Regions from separate parts of the Nonlabens sp. YIK11 genome, predicted to be linked through region 2. Evidence: riboswitches for the same ligand, from Rfam matches in the RefSeq annotation. Region 2 holds a riboswitch; the other holds the start of a gene.

Region 1 (8,060 bases), 2.1 Mb from region 2:
TCTGCAATGCGAACGGTAACTGCCACAGCTTCACTCTCACAAAAGAAATTGTCTGCTTGTACGTAGTAGGTTTCTCCATCAATCAACAAAGTAGTAGGAGACAAGGATGGTGGTATTGGACTGTTATCACTATCCACCTCACTATACCAGTTGAAGTTATTGGTCGTTCCTGGATCAAGGTCTGCTACAGTAGGTGCAGTATCAGAACAAAAATCTTGAGTGGTTGGTGGACTAGGAGCAGCTGGTGAATCAAAGACGGCGATACTACCAGATTCTATCTGACTTCTACAGCCTGCGTTGTCCACAAATACGATAAAGTAATTTGCATTTCTTGGTAAGGCCTCTGCTGGCTGGCGTTGATCTGTTAGTGCAAAATCTGAATAGATTTCTACGGATCCTCCAGTAGGGACATTAGGAGCAAGCGCCTGATTGATATAGGATTGAATAGTGGGATTCTCGTTATCACAAAAAATGGCTTCTAGACTTTGGCCGCTGGGATCTACCGTAAAATCTACGACCAGCTCATCACGAGTACCACAATTTCCTGTGGTGTCACCCGCATAATAAGTGCCTTGTCGCACGAGTTGGGATGGTGGTATGGGCGATCCACCAGTAGGATTAGCATACCACCTTATAGGATTGGCGCCAGGATTGGCAAATGCATTTAAGTCTTGAAAAGTCAGTCCAAAGGCATCACAAATCACTTGAGGTGAAGCGGTCACCGTTGGACACTGTGCCTGTGCGTGTAGCATGGGCAGGAACAGCAGCAGGAACAACAGCCATGGTGTTGGCAGTAAGTTACTTACGTAGTTTTTTTTCATAAAATAGCTTCCTATATAAATTAATTACAAATTGATCAAGGGGAATTGGTGTGATATGGGTTGATTGGTTTAAGAGGCTAATATAGAAGAACCGCGGTTATAGACCACTTTAATCTGATAAATATTACGATTGTCGTTAAATTTTATCGACGAACGGTTAAAAATCTTAAAAAGTCTTAATACTAATTCGAGATATGTACCTAGTAGATAGGTAAAAGATAGTTACGCTTTCGCGAAAGCGAACTCCATATCCATAACACTACAAAAAATGAAGTTTTGATGGTTTTTCCATGTTCCGAGTAAATGTTTTAAAAAGGGTAGAAGGTCTTTATCTGAAAATACACGCGAAAGGTTGTCTGAAGCTTATGGCTTTTTTAATAGGATTTTACCAAGAAGCTTGGCATTATTATGGTAGCTTAACTTTCAAATATCTTTGTTATGAAAATGTATCGTCCTATATATAGTAAATGTGTGTTGTTACTTATCGCAATTTTAAGCATTACTGCCTGCAGCGTTCAAAAAACGGGAAGCCCAGCAGAATTTGAGGCGTTGACCAATAAAGTGGTTAATGGTGATACGTTGCGCATTGAGATGGATGCGGCTTATCCCTTGAATACGTATGCATCCCAACAAGTGATTCAACAATTGATGCGTAATACGGGAAACACAGCTAACAGGATAGATCTTAGCGGTGATTCTTATTTTCTAGAAATTCATCCAGATATGGTGAAAGCCAGTTTACCGTTTTTTGGAGAGCGTCGTCAAGGTGCTGGTTATAACAATCCGCAAGACAGTGGTATCAATTTTGAACAGGCGCCTGAAGATTATCTCTACACGGCAGATAATGAGGCATACAAATACGAGATTGAATTTGATGCCAATGACAAAACCGAAAATTATGATGTGGACGTCGTTGTATTTGCTAATGGTAAAGCAACAGTTTACGTAAGAAGTACCACCAGAACGGTCATGCAATATCAAGGAAGAGTGGTACCAACCAACGATTCTAAGAAGTAATCAAAACGAGAACAAGTCTACTTAGTTCTCAAATATTCTATTTGACATAATATACATTATGGTTCAAATATCGAATTCTTTTTAATCTTCACAAATCGAATAAAACAAACTTCCCGGATTCATAACTATAGTATTTACAGGCATCATCTTAGGCCTAATTCTAATAAATGGTACTAAATCTTGATCTGTAGGATTCTCAGCATACGGGAACTGTTCATTATTTGAATCCAGAACTTCTGGAAATATCTCATTCTTGAAATACTGTTCAAAGAATTCGAGATCTTCTGCATTGATGTCTTTATACTCGGATCGCTTTGGAATGCCACCTTGATCTTCCATAAATAATTGACCTTCCATGAACCTTGCTTGAAAGGTTCCACCTTGAGAATAGCCTTTTGGTAAACCTGTGAGCAATAACTCATTATACGTAGCGTTTGGTTTAAAACTAAAGATATAGTTCTTAGAGTTTGTGATTTCGCTCTCGACATATGTTCTCAAATCCTGCTGATAGATTTCTATTTGCTCAATGGCATTGCGTTGCGAGTAGATATAAGGATACGTAAAGCAATTGGCGGCTTCATTAAATATAGCCGTAAAGGCATCATTTTCAGAACCATTGAAACGTATCGCAAAACCTCTATTGGCGTCAAGCCCAACACGAACTTTAACCGAATCCTGAATACTCGAATTATAGCGAGCGTACAATACCACTTTAGGTTCCTTATGATAGGTGAATAGATAATGGTCTCCTACTTTTTGCCAAGTTCCTTTGAGCACACCTCCAAAAAATGCGATAGCAAAATGATGATCTGGTGAGATAATCATATCAGAACCTCCATGTGGATCATTACTTGAAATATGATACGCTCCAGAAATGTCCTCAACAGAATGCTGTGCAACACCTAAGGCCATCCCACTAAAAACAAATAGTATTGACAAAACCTTTTTCATTGGGATCCCATTTTTCCAAAATAAAGATAATCTAATCTGCCGCTATAAAAATCTACTACGGTGACCACTACTCTACTATTCATACGATCACTGTTATTTCTTACCAGAGGCGTCATTGTACTAGATTACCAAGCAAGGTCTGCTCCTCATAATTCTTAACATATTATAAGGTTCTCAAAGCTTCATTTTAAAATGTTATGGTTTAGTTTTGCCGCCGCAAATAATTATCAAGAATCTCATTAGGGAGATAGCAACCTGCAATAACGAGCAAGGTGCTAAATGGATAAGCCAAGTTTTTGGAAAAAATGTTAACTCATACTTCTATTGCTGGTCGCTGTTTCCCTTATCTCAAATCAAGATATGGATCATAAAACCGTGATTACCCCTAAATTTTCAGCGCTTATACCGCTTTTTGTCTTCGTCTTTACTTTTCTAGGCGTTGGTATTATTCAAAATGACTTTTACGCATTACCAGCACCTATAGCTGTTATTGCGGGAATTATCGTGGCGTTCCTGATGTTCAGACAGACCATCGAATCCAAAATCCAAACTCTTTTAAAAGGTTGTGGTGACGATAAGATCTTGACCATGTGTTTGATTTATCTCTTGGCCGGTGCTTTTGCTGCCATCACTAACGCAACTGGTAGCGTGGATGCTATTGTCAATTTGGGCCTGGACTTTATTGCCGTGCAATATATCTACGTGGGCATCTTTGTTATCGCTGCATTTTTATCGGTTTCTACAGGAACTTCTGTAGGTGCGATCGTCGCGCTGGCGCCTATTGTGGTAGGCTTTGCCGATAAAAGCAGCGCAGACCTCGCCATTTTGTGCGGCGCCTTGCTGGGCGGTAGTATGTTTGGTGATAATCTCTCGGTCATATCAGATACCACGATCGCTGCGACCCAATCTTTGGGTTGTAAGATGAGTGATAAATTCAAGGAGAATATTAAGATCGCTCTTCCAGCTGCATTGGTCACCATTGCCATTTTGATATTTCAAGGGTTGGATCTAGAGTCTGGCAATGCAGAGACGATCGTTTATGATTATTCGGTGATTAAAATTTTGCCGTACCTTCTTGTAATTGGGCTTTCTGTATTGGGCGTTAATGTGTTTATCACACTGCTTTTGGGATGCATCAGTGCTGCCCTATTGGGGATTGCCTATGGTGATTTCACCATATTGGAATCTACCAAAATCGCCTATGAAGGCTTTACCAGTATGACCGAAATCTTCTTACTTTCCTTACTTACCGGTGGTCTAGCTGCACTCGTGGCGAGAAATGGTGGAATTGATTTTATTCTGATCAAAATAAAAAAGCTGATCTCCAGCAAGAAATCGGCGCAATTGGGAATTGCTTCACTGGTCAGCACCGTGAATCTAGCCATTGCAAACAATACAGTTTCCATCATCATCACAGGTCCCATTGCCAAAACCATTAATGATGAGTACCATCTGGATAACAAGAAAACCGCATCCATTCTGGATATTTTTGCCTGTATTTTTCAGGGATTGTTGCCCTATGGTGCACAGGTGTTGATGATCTTGAGTTTGTCTAACGAACTAATCAATTATCTGGATTTGGTTTCTAATACGTGGTACCTCTTGTTACTGTTGATTACGACCATAGCATTCATTGTTTTCAATACACCTAAAACGGTAAGAGTTCCATAAATTAGAACACATGGCGAATTGGGAACCTTTGCTTCCACTCTAGTTGCAAATTCAATAACCTGAGTGCTGTCAGCCTATTCGATTAAAATTTATGATTCCAAAACTTCATTACATATCAAACGCCAAAACGCCGCAACTTCATCTGGACAACATTCAGAAAGCCTGCAGTGCTGGAATCGAATTGGTACAATTGGACATGAAGCACATCAAGAAACCAGCGCTTTTACAGTTGGCTAAAGATGTACAGGCCATCACGTCACATTTCCAGACCAGACTCATCATCACGAGCCATTACAAGATTGCCGAAACTATTAAAGCAGACGGCGTATTCCTGGAAAAAACTGATGCTTCTCCTACTCTAGTGAGAGAACATTTGTTCCCATGGCAAAGCATTGGTGCTAGCGCGCACACCTTGCAGGATGGTGAGAACTTGATTAAAAAAGAAGTGGATTATATCGCCTTAGGACCATTTCAAACGGCTAAGGAAGATAAAACGAATGCCTTAGGGATCAATGGTTATACCGCTATTGCGGAAGCTTTACTAACCGAAACACCATTACTAGGTTTTGGCAACATTACTACAAACGATGTCAAGAACATCTTGGACACTGGTATCTCTGGAATCATCGTATCTCAAGAAATCAATGCCGATTTCAATTTGATCAAAACCTATCATCAGTTGCTTAATGCCTCTTCTACGCAAGAGATGAGGCATAGTTTCTAGGCTGCTTATCCTGCGAATTGCGAATAATTGTAATGCAGTTATGGTTTAATTCTCTTCCGCGAAAGCGATAAAAAACTATCCAGCTTCTAAATGACTCACCCTAAAATGACTACGAATTGTAGCGAGTCATTGTGAATATCTATCCTCAAATTTGCCGGTTCCCGCTGGTATGACGCTCTATATTTGCCGTCCCAAAAAAGAATCCTATGAGCGCCACATGGTACGAGTGCAAAGTGAAGTATAGAAAATTTAATGAAGCCACGGCCAGTCATAAAATGAAAACAGAGCCTTTTCTGGTAGATGCGATATCCTACACAGAAGCCGAAAGCAGAATCACCGAAGAAATGGCGGCTTATTTGAGTGACAACGAGGAGATCAAAATCACCAACATCAAAGTGGCTAATTATGCCGAGATCCATCCATTCGAAAACTCAGACCGCTGGTTCAAATCAAAGATTTCACTCATCGCTGTAGATGAAGAAAGTGGCAAGGAGCGTAAAACCAACATCTACTTCCTTGTACAAGCCAACGACGTGAAAGAAGCGTATGAAAATACCGTAAGCGCCATGGCAGATACAATGGGAGAATATACGATTACAGCCGTTGCAGAATCACCTATTATGGATGTGTTCCCATATTTCACCGGTGAGGAAGATGATGTAGAACGTTTGAAAAACTTCACGGCTCTTAAAGACTCAATATCGGTTTCTCATGAAACCGATGAAGTACTGGAAATGGAAGATTCCCTGATCGCTGTTGAGGATTAGGATTTCTCAAAAACCATACAATGCTGCCATGGCAAGTTGTCGATGTTCTTGACCAGCTTAAAACCTGCGGCTTCCATTTCTTTGATGGATTGCGCCTCGGTCATTTTATGAATGGTTTTGATGGGAATGGATCGATCTTCACCACGATATTCAATCAAATAGACCTTGGCGTTGGGTCGCAAGGACTTTTTGATGGACAACATCATCTCTAATGGATAATTAAACTCGTGGTACACGTCCACCATCAAGACTTTGTCGATGGTGTTTTCGGGTAGGTTAACGCTTTGCTCGTCGCCTTTAATCAGGTTCACGTTATCCATGCCGTTATTTTGCAGTTGCCTGCGCATCTCTGCAAGCATTTCTTCTTGAATGTCGACCGCATATACTTCACCTTCGTGAGCTATAGGTGCTATTTTAAAAACGTGGTATCCAGATCCAGCGCCTATGTCAGCAATCACATCGTCACTTTGGATATCCATATTTTCCAGTAGTTTGGAAACATTTTCTTCCTTCTCACGCTCGGGACGGTTCAGCCATTCCATGCCTTGAAATCCCATGACATGAGCGATCTCGCGACCTAGATACCACTTCCCTATTCCATTGTAATCACCAGATTTATAGGTATAGATCTCAGTGGTTTTTTCTGTTGGTTCGTCTTTCTTTTGACCTTGACAACTCGCAAAACTCATACAGAGCGCCAGCGTGATCACTGGAATCGCATAGTGATGGATGCGACGGTAAAAAATGCTTTTGGAGTCCATGATGCTAGGTTGAAAATTTGTGGTTCGATCCATTTCTGGAATTTTAGGCCTCGTCCTTGTTGGCCAAAAAGTAGGTCAAAGCTCCTACGACCAGTGCCAGTCCAGCGCCTAGATATAAGATCTCGACACCACTGTTATAGACCACCACACGTCCCGTAAAAGAGATCGTCATGATAAAAATCACCATCTTGATCATCAACGCCTTTAATCCATCCAGGTCCTCAATGACCAGCCACGATGGCAAATTGGGAATCTTACACACGTACAATTCAAATAAAGCCGTCCCAACAGATAACAAAATCACGCCCAGCAGCACAAGATCTAGTGCCTTCAAACAATTCTTGATCACTTCGTCCTCTTCACTATACCCCAAAACTATCTTTGAGAGCGTGCTATAAATCTCTTTAAATGCATAAAATTCCACGCCTATCGCCAGCGCGATAATGGCGATCACTGCCAGGGCAGCTACGATTTTTAGGAGGAAGCCTAGAGATTTTGTCATTTTGGTAGTTTTTGATACGGTGAGAAAAGATAATGAAAATGTGGTCTAGTTCGCTTTCGCGAAAGCGAAATAAACATTCACTCATCTACTATTTTCAAACTTCATAACTGATACTCAATGAGGTGCATCATGCTGCTTTGCGCAGCACTTCTAACGGCGAACTGCTCAATACACTGCGAATGTTGCTCAATCCTATGATTAAAACCAATATCGAAATTGCCGGTAAAAACACTATAAACGGCACTGCTGACGGTACAAAAGGCTCTTTGAATATGAGCAGCGCGAGCAGCAAACTGCTCACTAAAGCCAGTATGATACCTACCAAACTACCCAAAATTCCCAGAAACAGATATTCCAAGGCGGTGATCTTAAGGATTTGACGATTTTTGGCACCTAAAGTGCGTAGCAGTACACTTTCCTTGATGCGCTGATATTTGCTGGTTCTTACAGATCCTATCAACACAATGATTCCCGTAAGAATGCTGAAGAACGCCATGAAGTTGATGATCCATGAGACTTTGTCCAGTATATCTTCTACCACGTTAAAAACCTGTCGCAAATCGATGATGGAGATATTAGGGAACTTTCTCACCAGATCCCGCTGGAATCCTGCCGATTGCTCCTCGGTTGGTGCGTAGGTCGTTAGCACATTAAACTGCGGTGCATTTTCTAAAATTCCGCTAGGGAAAACGATGGAAAAATTGATCTGTAGATTGGCCCAATCCACCTGGCGTATGCTGCCCACCACAGTTTCCATAAGAACACCTTGTACGTTTAAGGTAATGCGGTCGCCTACCGTAACGTTGGCATCTTGGGCTAGGTTATCTGAAATGGAAATCTGCACCA
Region 2 (8,060 bases):
GATGACGCAATTGCCAGCAGATTTTGAGCTGACTAAAACGATTCAAGCGACCATTTGCTGGATGGATAGCACACCACTACGTCCACGCACTAAATTCCATCTTCAATATGGAACGCAGCGCATGACTTGCCGTGTGCAACACATCCTTTCCAAAAAGTCTACCGATTTCCGCCAGGACATCACGGAAGTCGAGATTTTGGAACTCAACGACATTGCAAGGATTCAGCTTAAATTGAGCAAGCCCATTCCAGCAATAACCTACGATCAATCTAAAGAATTAGGTCGTTTCATTTTGATTGAGCCGCAAAGTAGAAACACCGCTGCGGTTGGGTTTATTGAGTGATTTATTAGGTCTTAGTTAAGCAATTACTACAAACTCTTGTTTCCTGTTTCTTGATTCTTATCACTGTCAAAACCATCATCATAAACACTTGTTTAGCTGCCGTTTGGTAACGACCTTTGCAATTCCTTAAAAAGGAAATTTATTGCTATGGAGAAAGAGATGATTACCACAGATATTTTAATCATAGGCGCTGGCCCTACAGGTCTTTTTGCGGTTTTTGAAGCAGGATTGTTAAAGCTAAAGTGTCATATCATAGACGCACTAGCCCAACCTGGAGGTCAGTGTACAGAATTGTATCCTAAAAAACCCATCTATGATATTCCTGGTTTTCCAGAAGTTCTAGCTGGTGATCTGGTGGATAATCTCATGAAGCAAATCGAACCGTTCCAGCCTGGTTTTACTTTGGGAGAGCGCGCCGAAACCATTGATAAACAAGAAGATGGTAGCTTTATAGTGACGACCAGTAAAGGAACTAAGCACCATGCTAAAGTAGTCGCCATTGCTGGTGGTTTAGGATCTTTTGAACCTCGCAAACCATCCATTGATGGAATCGAAAATTACGAGGACAACGGTCTAGCTTACATGATCAAAGATCCCGAGGTTTATCGCGACAAAAAAGTAGTCATTGCCGGTGGTGGCGATAGTGCTTTGGATTGGTCTATATTTTTGGCAGACGTCGCTAGCGAAGTAACTCTGGTTCATAGACGAGAGGAATTCCGTGGTGCGCTGGATAGTGTAGAGAAAGTAGAGGAACTGGTACAACAGGATAAAATAAGATTAGTCACACCTGCCGAAATCTTAGATATCAATGGAGAAGGCAAGGTCGAATCGGTGCTCCTACAGCACAACGACGAGGCAAAACGAATGGAAGTTATCGAATGCGATGCTTTTATACCGTTATTTGGTTTGGCGCCTAAACTAGGCCCAATAGCCGATTGGGGACTTGAAATAGAAAAGAATGCCATCAAGGTGGACAATACACTGGATTACCAAACCAACACTCCTGGAATCTATGCCATAGGTGATGTGAATACATATCCAGGGAAATTGAAACTGATCCTTTGTGGTTTTCACGAGGCCACTTTAATGTGTCAAAGTGCTTACCAGCGCATCTTTCCAGACAAACGCTACGTGATGAAATACACAACCGTTGGTGGTATTGATGGATTTGATGGTTCGCGCAAGGAAGCCGAAAAAGCAGTCGTTAAAAAAATAGGCAACAAGCAGAATGTCTGATATTAAAATGACCATCATCGACCGCGATGGCCAGCGCCACGAGGTCGATGCGCCTACGGACATGAACATGAACGTCATGGAAGTCTGCAAGGCTTATGATTTACCAGTACAAGCCGTTTGCGGCGGTATGGCCATGTGTGCCACTTGCCAGTGCTACATCATCAGTGATCATGATCTAGGTGAACGCAATGATGATGAAGAAGCCATGCTTTGGGAAGCCCAAAACGTCAAAGAGAATTCCCGACTAGGCTGCCAGATCCCGATAACCGAGGAATTAGAAGGATTGGTGATTGAATTGGCTCCTGAAGAATAGTGAATTACTAAGTTAGGCTTAGCCTGTCGAAATCAATTCGTTTTAGAAAAGTATCAAAAGGAGGCGCTCTGGTTTAAAAAATGGCTGGTGCCACAAGGTCGAAGTCTAAAGTATAGGTAAAATCAATTTTATTTTTCACTTTAATTTTGTTTTTGACTTTCCAAAGCCCATATTTGCATCAGTTCATTGCATTTTGAGTTATAAAGAAAGGTTCAGGGATTAGACCCGTTGAGACCTTGGCAACCCTACGATTGTAGAAGGTGCCTCATTCTACCATGCGATTGCGTGGAAAGATAACGAGCAAATTATCCGCACATCTTTCTTTAATATTTGATTTGTTTTCGCTTTCGCGAAAGCGATATCCAACTCAAACATCAAGTTTATCTGTAGCTCATGCTATGGATCCAACTTTTATGCAACTGGGCATGATCACATAAACACAAAGATTGAAGAATACTACATTATATAAGGCATTGCAAGAGCGCATCCTCGTACTGGATGGTGCCATGGGAACCATGTTGCAACGGCATAAATTCACAGAAGAAGACTTTAGAGGCGAGCGCTTTGCAGACTACGCATCTGATGTGAAAGGGAACAATGATTTGCTGTCTATCACTCAGCCAGAGGCCATTGCTGGTGTCCATGCCCAATACTTTGCGGCTGGAGCAGATATCGTAGAGACCAATACGTTTAGTGCAACGACGATCGCCATGGCAGATTATCACATGGAATTTTTGGTGGATGAACTAAATGTTGAAAGTGCTCGAATTGCCCGCAAAGTAGCCGACGATTTCACTGCAAAAGAACCACACAAACCTAGGTTTGTTGCGGGCGCCATAGGTCCGACCAACAAAACCGCCAGCATGTCGCCAGATGTCAACGATCCTGGCTATCGAGCCATTACGTTTGAAGAGTTGCGAAAAGCATACAAACAACAGGCGGCTGGATTGATCAAAGGTGGCGTAGATATTTTGTTGGTAGAAACCGTTTTTGACACACTCAATGCTAAAGCTGCTCTTTTTGCCATCGAAGAATTAAAGGAAGAACTTAAGCTTGATATACCAGTCATGGTAAGCGGTACGATTACAGATGCCTCTGGAAGAACCTTAAGCGGTCAGACAGCCGAGGCTTTTATGATTTCGATTGAGCATATACCGCTGTTGTCTGTTGGGTTTAATTGCGCCTTGGGTGCCAAACAACTCACACCTTATTTAGAGACCGTAGCTAGTAAGTCCAGTTATGGAATAAGTGCATATCCCAATGCGGGATTACCTAACGCCTTTGGAGAATATGATGAGTCGCCAGAGCAGATGGCTTCACAAATTAGAGAATATCTCGACAAATCTTTGGTCAATATCATAGGTGGTTGTTGTGGTACCACACCAGAACACATTGCCGCTATTGCAAAAATAGCTGCCGAATATCAGCCTAGAATTATTCCATCCCTACAAACTTTGGCGCATGGATAAGAAAGAATTTAGACCTCTAAAACTTAGCGGCCTTGAGCCGTTAGTCATAACTCCAGAAAGCAACTTTGTCAATGTGGGCGAGCGCACCAACGTTGCGGGTTCCAAGAAATTTTTACGTCTTATTAAGGAAGAGAAGTTTGATGAAGCATTAGATGTTGCTCGCGACCAGGTGGATAACGGTGCCCAGATCATTGACATCAATATGGACGACGGCCTGATCGATGGTAAAGCCGCCATGGTCAAGTTTCTCAACCTGATCGCTGCAGAACCTGATATTTCTAGAGTGCCTATCATGATCGATAGTTCCAAATGGGAAATTATTGAGGCTGGATTGCAAGTGGTACAAGGTAAATGCGTTGTCAATTCTATAAGCTTAAAAGAAGGCGAAGAAGAATTTATAAAACATGCTAAGGCTATCAAGCGTTATGGCGCGGCCGTGATCGTTATGGCTTTTGATGAAGTAGGTCAAGCAGACACCTATGAACGCCGCATCGAGATTGCCAAACGCAGCTATGATATTTTGGTTAACGAGGTCAAGTTCGCTCCAGAAGACATCATCTTTGACCTTAATATCTTTCCGGTAGCTACGGGAATGGACGAGCATAAACTTAACGCCCTAGACTTCATTGAAGGGACTCGATGGGTGCGTGAAAACTTGCCACATGCTAGTGTCAGTGGTGGCGTGAGTAATGTGAGTTTTAGCTTTCGTGGGAATGATAAAGTACGAGAAGCGATGCACAGTGCCTTTTTATATCATGCCATCAAGGCTGGTATGAATATGGGAATCGTGAATCCTGCATTGCTAGAAGTCTATGACGATATTGATAAAGAGCTACTCGATCATGTAGAAGATGTATTGCTCAACCGCCGTGATGACGCTACAGAGCGTTTACTGGATTATGCAGAAAACGTTACGCAAACCACACGCACGAGCACTATTGACAATAGCTGGCGGGAATTGCCATTACAGGATAGAATCACCAGAGCTTTAGTAAAAGGAGTGGACGCTTTTATCATTGAAGATGTAGAAGAAGCGCGAAAAGCCTCAAGCGCACCCATCGAGGTGATTGAAGGTCATTTAATGACAGGTATGAATGTCGTGGGTGACTTGTTTGGTAGTGGTAAAATGTTCTTGCCACAAGTGGTCAAAAGCGCTCGGGTTATGAAAAAGGCGGTTGCTTATCTGTTACCCTATATTGAAGCTGAAAAAGAAAAGAACTTGAAAGAAAACCCTGACTTTCTTTCCAGCACCAGTTCGCCAAAGGTATTAATGGCCACCGTAAAAGGCGACGTACACGACATAGGGAAGAACATCGTTTCGGTAGTTTTAGCCTGCAATAATTACGAGATTATTGATCTTGGTGTGATGGTGCCGCCAGAGAAAATTCTGGATGCTGCGATCGAGCATCAAGTCGATATCATCGGCCTGAGCGGTTTGATAACGCCATCGCTGGACGAGATGGTCTATATCGCCAAAGAAATGAAGCGCCGCAACTTCAATGTGCCACTCATGATAGGTGGCGCGACGACCTCTAGGGCACACACGGCCGTGAAGATTGCCCCAGAATATGATGGCACGATCGTTCACGTCAACGACGCCAGCCGCGCGGTAACGGTCGCTGGAGAATTGACAGGCGATAAGGATGAGGATTATTTCGCTTTCGCGAAAGCGAAAAAAGAAGAGTACTCAAAACTGCGTGATGAGTTTCTAGGTAGAGCCAAAAAGAAAGATTTCTTAACCATCGAACAAGCCAGAAAACACAAATGGACCACAAATTGGGATACCTATCAGGCTGTAAAGCCCAACAAATTGGGTGTTCACGAATTGACAAACTTGGACCTCAAAGAAATTTCAGAATATATCGACTGGTCGCCCTTCTTCCGTAGTTGGGATTTGCACGGTCGTTATCCAGATATTTTGACAGATCAGGTCGTGGGTGAGCAGGCTACAGATTTGTTCGCAGATGCACAGGAAATGTTGAAGCAGATTATTGATGAGAAATGGCTGGATGCCAAAGCGCTCTACGGTTTGTTCCCAGCAAATTCCAACGATCAGGACGACATTGAGGTACAGGGAATAGATGCTGAATTTATTTTTAGAACCTTACGCCAGCAGTCTAAAAAAGCCGCTGGAAAGCCTCAAATAGCACTATCTGACTTTATCGCACCGGCAGCTTCTGGAACACAGGATTACATTGGGGCTTTTTGCGTGACAACAGGTTTTGGTGTTCCAGAAAGAGCAAAACAGTTTGAAAAAGATCATGACGATTACAATTCCATCATGCTCAAAGCTCTTGCTGACCGACTCGCCGAAGCGCTAGCCGAATATCTGCACCTAAGAATACGCAAGGAATTCTGGGGTTATGCCAGCGACGAGCAGTTGGAAAACAATGACTTGATCAAAGAAGCCTATAAAGGCATACGACCTGCGCCAGGTTATCCAGCTTGTCCAGACCACTTAGAAAAAGAAACCATCTGGAAACTGTTGCAAGTGGAAGAAAAAATAGGAGTAACGCTTACAGAAAGTCTTGCTATGTGGCCAGCAGCAAGCGTTTCCGGATACTACATCGCGCATCCAGAATCACGCTATTTTGGATTAGGCAAGATCAAAGAAGACCAAGTGGAGGATTATGCTAAGCGGAAAGGAATCTCTCTTGCCAAAGCAGAAAAATGGCTCAACCCCAATATTGCGGATTAATACACAAAGGACTACATGAAGATTACCGACCATATCAAACAAGCAGATCAAGCGCTGTTTAGCTTTGAGATCATACCACCAGTAAAGGGCAAGTCTATACAGGAACTCTATAACAATATCGATCCCTTGATGGAATTCAAGCCGCCATTTATAGATGTGACAACTTCTCGAGAAGAGTTTATCTACATAGAGAAAAAAGGCGGTTTGCTGGAGAAAAAACTCACCAGAATGCGACCTGGAACGCTGGGAATTTGTGCTGCGATACAGAATAAATATGACGTAGATACCGTACCACATTTGCTTTGTGGTGGTTTTACCCAGCAGGAAACAGAATATCTTCTAGTAGACTGTCAATATCTTGAGATTGATAATGTCATGGCGCTGCGCGGCGATGCCCGTAAGGAAGAAAAGCGCTTTGAGAGTACAGATGGAGGTCATAAATATGCCATCGATCTGGTGAAGCAAATCAATGATTTGAATAAAGGACACTACTTGCATGATGTTATTGAAATTTCCTGTGATGTGGATTTTTGCATAGGCGTGGCTGGTTATCCAGAAAAGCATGAGGAATCACCCAGCATGAAAACCGATTTAAAGCGTTTAAAGGATAAAGTGGAAGCCGGTGCACATTACGTAGTGACCCAGATGTTCTTTGACAACCAGAAATATTTTGACTTTGTAAAAGCGGCTCGCGACATAGGCATCACCATACCTATTATCCCAGGAATCAAGCCTATCGCGACTAAGGCACATTTACAATTGCTTCCTAAAACGTTCCATCTGGACATCCCGCAAGATTTAGTGGATGCGGTAGAAAACTGTAAGACAAATAAAGACGTACGTCAGGTAGGCGTGGAGTTTTGCGTCGAGCAGTGCCGCGAGTTGCTGGCGCACGATGTACCGGTGCTGCATTTTTACAGCATGGGAAAAAGCGATAATATTTATGACATTGCCAAAGCTATTTTTTAATGTAGTTTCGCCCTAATGACGAACCGTTTTATCATTCTTGTGGTTTTTTTCGCTTTCGCGAAAGCGATAACAGCACAATCCCAAGAACAATTTCCTAAGATTGCGACCCTAGATGTATCCTTGATGCATGGGACTATCCTGCAGCACAATCCAGATATTTCCCATCTCATTACAGAGCATCCCAAAGGTGTTTTGCTTAGTTACAATCGCAAGACCTTTGGAGAAGAAGAATGGGAATCGCGCTACGGTTTTCCAGATTGGGGTTTCAGTGCTGCCTATCAGGACATGAAAAATTATAATCTGGGCGAGGCATATAGTGCCTATGCACATTACAATTTTCACTTCTTCAACAGGAATTTGCAGTTTAGAGTAGGTCAAGGACTGGCCTACATGACTAAACCATTTGATGTGGAGACAAACCCGCAGAACAATGCTTACGGTACGACCATCACCAGTTCTACCTATTTGGTGGCAAACTATAGAAAGGAGAACATCTACAAAGGTCTAGGTTTTCACGCTGGTGCGAGCATTATACATTATTCCAATGCTAATGTGCGTGCGCCCAACAATTCTACCAACACCTGGTTTTTTAACGCAGGAATCAACTATACCTTGAATCGTGACGAGATTCCAGAATATAAGATCTGGGAAAAACGTGGTTATACAGAGGCTATTGGCATCAACGCCATGGCTCGACTAGGTTTTAATGAGAGCGATTACCGCGGTAGCGGTCAGCATCCGTTTTATGATTTCTCTGTGTATGCTGATAAGCGCATCAATATCAAAAGCAGTTTACATGCTGGTGTGGAATTATTTGTAGCCGAGTTTCTTAGAGAATTCCGCGATTATCAAGCCAATAGTTTTCCAGAAAACGGCATCACCGGTGATGAAGATCATAAACGAGTTGGACTTTTTATAGGTCACGAGTTGCATTTAGGAAAAACGAGTGTGTTATCGCAATTTGGGTATTATGTGTACCAGCCTATCGAGTTCGAATCCAAATTTTACAATCGATTGGGATTACAAAGAAGG

What was found. Region 2 has a riboswitch for S-adenosylmethionine ahead of AAU57_RS00470 (homocysteine S-methyltransferase family protein). Riboswitches for the same ligand answer to the same signal wherever they lie in the genome.
Region 1: linked by a shared signal. The riboswitch ahead of AAU57_RS09965 (Na+/H+ antiporter NhaC family protein) and the one ahead of AAU57_RS00470 (homocysteine S-methyltransferase family protein) in region 2 are both predicted to bind S-adenosylmethionine.

The regions. Positions count from the first base shown of each region.
Region 1 covers NZ_LBMJ01000001.1:2,220,903-2,228,962, forward strand. The annotation lists gene AAU57_RS09950 (gliding motility-associated C-terminal domain-containing protein) at 1-821, opposite strand, end outside; gene AAU57_RS09955 (DUF4251 domain-containing protein) at 1,260-1,838, shown strand; gene AAU57_RS09960 (hypothetical protein) at 1,920-2,789, opposite strand; SAM-I-IV-variant riboswitch at 3,009-3,105, shown strand; gene AAU57_RS09965 (Na+/H+ antiporter NhaC family protein) at 3,150-4,460, shown strand; gene AAU57_RS09970 (thiamine phosphate synthase) at 4,552-5,184, shown strand; gene AAU57_RS09975 (DUF4494 domain-containing protein) at 5,391-5,951, shown strand; gene AAU57_RS09980 (class I SAM-dependent methyltransferase) at 5,948-6,745, opposite strand; gene AAU57_RS09985 (YqhA family protein) at 6,756-7,214, opposite strand; gene AAU57_RS09990 (ABC transporter permease) at 7,342-8,060, opposite strand, start outside.
Region 2 covers NZ_LBMJ01000001.1:104,091-112,150, reverse strand. The annotation lists gene AAU57_RS00485 (sulfate adenylyltransferase subunit 1) at 1-343, shown strand, start outside; gene AAU57_RS00480 (NAD(P)/FAD-dependent oxidoreductase) at 503-1,579, shown strand; gene AAU57_RS00475 (2Fe-2S iron-sulfur cluster-binding protein) at 1,572-1,892, shown strand; SAM riboswitch class I at 2,088-2,192, shown strand; gene AAU57_RS00470 (homocysteine S-methyltransferase family protein) at 2,339-3,361, shown strand; gene metH (methionine synthase) at 3,354-6,059, shown strand; gene metF (methylenetetrahydrofolate reductase [NAD(P)H]) at 6,075-7,028, shown strand; gene AAU57_RS00455 (acyloxyacyl hydrolase) at 7,044-8,060, shown strand, end outside.